2 linked regions of the Pontimicrobium sp. SW4 genome follow. The protein of the gene in region 2 interacts with the protein of the main gene of each other region in a pairwise test. Links are inferred from orthologs where the notes say so. Each region holds a gene or a part of one and is shown on either strand. Other genes may lie near its edges.

The links. Proteins that work in one complex are often made in the same cells at the same time.
Region 1: the proteins of ligA (region 2) and ABGB03_RS00335 interact in binary tests that used the Escherichia coli proteins (3 or more experiments, as listed by UniProt). The link is inferred for Pontimicrobium sp. SW4 from one-to-one orthologs.

Annotation. Positions count from the first base shown.
Region 1 is NZ_CP157199.1:62,856-66,395, reverse strand. It holds ABGB03_RS00335 (class I tRNA ligase family protein), read right to left. Parts: upstream 3,237-3,540; coding sequence 201-3,236; downstream 1-200. Other genes in the region: ABGB03_RS00330 (helix-turn-helix domain-containing protein), read left to right, coding at 3,371-3,540.
Region 2 is NZ_CP157199.1:1,962,339-1,965,231, forward strand. It holds ligA (NAD-dependent DNA ligase LigA), read right to left. Parts: upstream 2,498-2,893; coding sequence 503-2,497; downstream 1-502. Other genes in the region: ABGB03_RS09190 (hypothetical protein), read right to left, coding at 1-402; ABGB03_RS09200 (family 20 glycosylhydrolase), read left to right, coding at 2,594-2,893. UniProt on the Escherichia coli protein: DNA ligase that catalyzes the formation of phosphodiester linkages between 5'-phosphoryl and 3'-hydroxyl groups in double-stranded DNA using NAD as a coenzyme and as the energy source for the reaction.

The sequences.
Region 1 (3,540 bases), 1.9 Mb from region 2 along the record:
TAATGTAAATGTAGTATATCCCTAGCAAAAAATAAGCCAAATTTTCGTTAAGAAATTTTGTCAGTCTATACTTAGTTTTCCTTCCCTTGAAAAGGGAAGGTGTCACATAGTGACGGAAGGGTTATCAACCACCTCGTCTTCATTTCGTTTCACAGAAATGAAGCCACTTCTCCTTAAAAAGGAGGAGAGTTTTTTATTCGTTAGCCAACAATATTCACAATTTTACCAGGAACTACAATTACTTTTTTAGGTTCTCGACCTTGTAATTGCTCTTTAGTTTTGTCGTTTGCCAATACAGCTTTTTCAATGTCATCTTTACTTAAATCTAATGATAGCTCTAATGTGAAACGCATTTTACCATTAAACGAAATTGGATAATTTTTAGTACTTTCTACCAAATGACTTTCATCAAATTTTGGAAAATCTGCTGTTGAAATCGATTTGTCATGACCTAACTGATTCCATAATTCCTCAGCGATATGAGGTGCATAAGGTGAGATTAACACCAATAACGGTTCTAAAATTTGTTTGCTTGTACACTTTTGAGCAGTGAGCTCATTACATGCAATCATAAAGGTAGAGACTGATGTATTAAAAGAGAAATTTTCAATATCTTCTTCTACTTTCTTTATGGTTTTATGTAATGTTTTTAGGGTGTCTTTAGTTGGTGCAACGTCTGTAACTTTAAAACCATTGTCGTCATTATACAACTTCCATAATTTTTTAAGGAAACTATGCACGCCTGTAATTCCAGCCGTATTCCAAGGTTTGTATTGCTCTAATGGCCCAAGAAACATTTCATACAGACGCAAGCTGTCTGCTCCATAATCGATACAAATTTGATCTGGATTGACCACGTTGTATTTAGATTTGGACATTTTTTCGACGTCGCGTTTTACCTTGAAAGTTCCATCATCTTCATAAATGAATTCTGCATCCTTAAAATCCTGATTCAACGGGTGCTTTTTAAAAGCATTAACATCTAATTCATCTGACGAGTTAACAATATTTACATCTGCATGAATTTGATTAATAACATATTCAACATTTACATGTTCTGATCCTGGGAAATTCTCTAATATTGCCTTTTGAACAAAATCAATTTTATTTTGATAAATATTCGAAGATTCAAAGCTATCGACCTTTGATTCAGAAATAAAAATCGCATTATTCAGAATCAATTTTGAGCAAAACTCCTGAACTTCCTTGCTGTCATAAATGTTATTATCAGATTGGTTAATTTGTAGTAAAGCTCGATATACAAAAGCACTAGTCCCCAAAATCATTCCTTGGTTAATCAATTTTTTAGCAAACTCATCATGAGGTACTAGACCCAAATCAAACATAAACTTTTGCCAGAAACGGGAGTATAATAAATGTCCTGTGGCATGTTCGCTTCCTCCTATATATAGATCGACTTGCTGCCAATAGTTAATGGCATCTTGAGAGAATATTTCCTCATCATTTTGAGGATCCATATAACGATTAAAATACTGTGAGCTTCCTGCCCAACCAGGCATTGTGTTTAATTCAAGAGGATAGACGCCATTATGAGACCCTTCGACTGCGCTCAGGGTGACAAGGTCATTTGAGACTACTTTATTATTTTTTGTATCCCAAGCCCAATGTGTGGCGTTTCCTAAAGGTGGTTCACCCGTTTCGGTTGGTAAATATTTTTCTACTTCTGGTAAAGTGATTGGTAAATACTCAACATCAATCATTTGTGGCATACCATTGACGTAATACACAGGGAATGGCTCTCCCCAATAACGCTGACGAGAAAACACTGCATCACGCAATCTGTAATTGGTCTTTCCTTCGCCTTGACCTAGTTTTTCTAATTCATAAATAGCTGTTTTTACAGCTTTTTTATACGTCAACCCATTTAAAAAATCACTATTTGCAATAATGGTATTGTCTTTATCTGCAAAGGCTTCTTTAGAAATATCTACACCTTCAAAAATATTAGGAATAGGAATATTAAAGTGTTTAGCAAAATCGTAATCACGTTGGTCACCACAAGGTACTGACATAACTGCTCCTGTCCCATAACCAGCTAACACGTAATCGCCAATCCAAATGGGAATTGGTTCTTTGGTAAAAGGATGCTCAGCATAAGCTCCTGTAAACGCACCGGAAATGGTTTTTACATCTGCCATTCTATCACGTTCACTACGTTTTGCAGTTGCTTCAATATAAGCCTCAACCTCAGCTTTTTGTTCTGGTGTAGTGATTTTTGACACTAGTTCATGTTCTGGAGCTAAGGTCATAAAAGACACACCAAAAATGGTATCAGGACGTGTTGTAAATACAGAAATTTGATGAGACCCTTCGACTGCGCTCAGGGTGACATTTGGCAATACATTAAAAGTAACCGAAGCACCAACCGATTTTCCAATCCAATTGCGTTGGATTTCTTTTAGTGGTTCTGGCCAATCAATGGTGTCCAACCCTTGAAGCAAACGTTCAGCATAAGCAGAAATACGCATACTCCATTGTGTCATTTTTTTCCTAATAACTGGATGTCCTCCACGCTCAGACACACCATTGACAATTTCGTCATTGGCTAGCACTGTTCCTAAGGCAGGACACCAGTTTACTTCGGTTTCAGCTAAATAGGTTAATCTGTATTTTAGTAAAATTTCTTGTTGTTGTTCTGATGAATAATTGTTCCATTCATCCGCTGTAAATATTTCTACATCATCATCACATTTAGCATTGACATTTGCGTTTCCTTCAGCTTCAAAAACTTTAATCAGTTCTGATATGTTTTCAGCTTTATCAGAATCGTTATTATACCAAGAATTAAACAGTCGAATGAAAATCCACTGCGTCCATTTGTAATAACTTGGGTCAGACGTTCTGACTTCACGAGACCAATCGAATGAAAAACCAATTTGGTCTAACTGACGACGATAGGTTTTGATGTTTTCTTCGGCAGTAATTGCTGGATGTTGGCCAGTTTGAATGGCATACTGTTCTGCAGGCAACCCGAAACTATCATACCCTTGAGGATGCAGCACATTAAACCCTTTATGACGTTTGTAACGTGCATAAATGTCACTAGCAATATACCCTAATGGATGTCCAACATGCAATCCTGCTCCAGATGGATAAGGGAACATATCTAACACATAATATTTTGGCTTTTCTGACTTGTTTTCCGCTTTAAACGTTTGGTTGTCTGCCCAATATTTTTGCCATTTGGCTTCTATCTCGTTGAAATGGTATTTCATCGTATTGCTTTCCGTAATTAAAAGCGCAAATTTACGGTTAATAAAGAAAACAGTAAAACCTTTAAGAAAATTAGTAATTATTATTTTGTAAGACGCTACATATTATGTAACATTGCTACTTTAAATGTAGCATCATGAATAATAAATCACAGCCAACCCCTGGAAAACCAGTAAGAGGATCGAAAACAGGTCAGCCAATAATGGTGATTTTTGATTTGTTAGGTAGAAACTGGTCAATGGGTGTTATTTGGCATTTAAATAATGGCCCAAGTACTTTTAGAGCATTACAAGCTTATTGCGAAAA
Region 2 (2,893 bases):
TATAATGCTATAGATATCTAAAGCTATCAATATTATGATATGAAAAGGAAAACGGTTAAATATCCTACGCAAATTCATTGTTATTAATATACTAATACTTAAACAAAAATAAGCAGCTATATATAATAAGTTTCCTCCATAATAAAGAATATCATCAATTAAAATAGAGTTTTCGGCTAAAGGAAAAAAGACTCCTGAAAACTCCGAAATAGAATATAATACCAAAAAATAAAAGAAATAAGATTTCTTGCATTTGTTAGATATACAATACAAAACTGTTAGTAATGGCAACAATAAAGACCTAACTATACTACCAATATCTTGCAATCCAAATATTTGGAAACCAAGAAAAGTAATAGTAAGCACTATTATTATACCTAGCAATAATTTTGTCTTTCGCATATAGATTTGGGGTCTATTTGTCAGACAAATATAACAATATATTACAATTGAACGATAAAAAAGTGCTTTTTATCGATAAAAAACTCTATTTATAATTATTCTAAATAATTAACTGTAAGAAGTCTTTTTCATTGATTATAGGAATATTTAAACTATTAGCTTTTTCACGCTTACTTGGTCCCATTTTATCTCCAGCCACTAAATAAGTCGTTTTAGAAGAAATTGATGAAGAAACCTTACCTCCATTATCTTCTATAAGTTTCTTTAATTCAGTACGTGAAACTGTTTCAAACACACCAGAAACAACGAAAATTTGATCTTTCAGTTTTTCTGTCTGATTTGCTAAAACCTCCTCAGATAAAGCCAATTGAATACCAAATGCTTTTAACCTATCAATAATATGTCTATTTTCTTCTGAAGCAAAAAAATCAACAACACTTTCTGCTATTTTAATCCCTATCTCATCAACTGCTACCAAATCTATTATAGTCGCTTGAGATAAAGCCTCTATGCCTTTATAGTGTTTTGCAAGCTTTTTAGCAACCGTTTCACCTACATATCGTATTCCTAAAGCAAACAATACACGTTCAAAAGGAATTTGTTTGGATGCTTCAATACCATTTACCAGATTTTCAGCACTTTTTTCTGCCATTCGTTCCAAAGGCATCACCCTCTCCTTTGTTAATTCATATAAATCTGAATAATTACTAATCAATCCTTCATTAACCAATAATGCAACCGTTTCTCCTCCTAACCCTTCAATATCCATAGCTTTTCTAGATATGAAATGCTGTATTCTTCCAATAATTTGTGGATTACAACCATTATAATTAGGACAATAATGTTGTGCTTCCCCTTCTTGCCTTACTAATTCAGTATTGCATTCTGGACAATGGGTTATATATTGTGTAGATAAAGAATTTATTGGTCGCTTGGTTAAATCTACAGCAACAATTTTAGGGATGATCTCCCCTCCTTTTTCAACAAACACCTCATCTCCAACTCTAATATCTAATTTTTTAATTTGGTCTGCATTATGCAACGACGCTCGTTTCACGGTTGTTCCAGCCAATTCCACAGGCTCTAAATTGGCTACAGGTGTAATAGCTCCTGTACGACCAACTTGGTAGCTAATCTCATTTAATGTAGTGGAAACTTGTTCTGCTTTAAATTTATAAGCCATTGCCCAACGTGGCGCTTTGGCAGTATAGCCCAATTCTTCTTGTTGTTGCAAATCATTGACTTTAATTACAACGCCATCTGTTTCGTAAGGTAGATTATGACGATGTACATTCCAATAATCAACAAACTCTAAAACAGCATCGATGGAGTTTACCAATTTTGCAGCATTTGGGACTTTAAACCCCATTTGTCTTGCAAGTTCTAAGCTTTCAAATTGTGTGTTAATTCCTAAATTAGAACCTGTAATATTATATAGTAAGCACTCTAAAGGTCGTTTTGCAACCTCAGCACTATCTTGTAGTTTCAAGCTTCCAGAAGCCGTATTTCTTGGATTTCTATAAGGCTCCTCTCCTATTTCTATACGTTCTTCGTTCATTTTGTTGAACCCTTCAAATGGCAATACAATTTCACCTCGAATATCAAATTTTGAAGGATAATTCCCTTTTAATTTCAAAGGCACCGATTTAATAGTCTTAATATTGGCAGTAACATTATCACCTTGTGTACCATCTCCTCTAGTAACAGCTTTAACTAGATTTCCATTTTCATAAGTCAAACTTATGGAAGCACCATCATATTTAAGCTCACATGTATATTTCACATCACCATCTATCATTTTCTTAATACGTGTTTCCCAATCCAATAAATCTTCTTTTGAATACGAATTATCCAACGAATACATTCTGTGTTCATGAACAACAGTTTCGAAATTCTTTGTTATTTCTCCTCCAACACGCTTTGTTGGCGAGTCAACTTCAGCAAATTCTGGATATTTTGTTTCTAACTCTTGAAGTCGTTTTAACTTTATATCAAACTCATAATCACTTATAGTTGGCTTATCGAAAACGTAATAATTATAGTTGTGCAAACGAAGTTCTTCGCTTAGTTTTTTTATTTGTTGCTGAATATCCATAAAATAATTTCAGAAAAAGTTATCTTTTTAGGCTATATTTAAAGCTTCTAATATACTAAAATGCATTACAAGAAAATACTCGTCACTCTGCTTTTTATGAGCATTTTATTCAACTGTAAAGAAGACAAAAAATTAACTACAGAATTGTTAATAATTCCACAACCATCAGAAGAAATTGTTAATCAAGGTCAATTCATCTTAAATTCTTCAACTGGAATTAGTTATGATGATACTTTTAAAATTTCCGCCGAATTCTTAAAGTCTTTTATTCAAGATGGCAGCAATATAAAACTAGAAGGCAGTAATTTAATTTCATTTATTAAAGACGAAAATCTTACTAATGAAGGTTATTCTTTAGAGATTCTTCCAAAAAGCATAAACATAAAAGCTAAAACG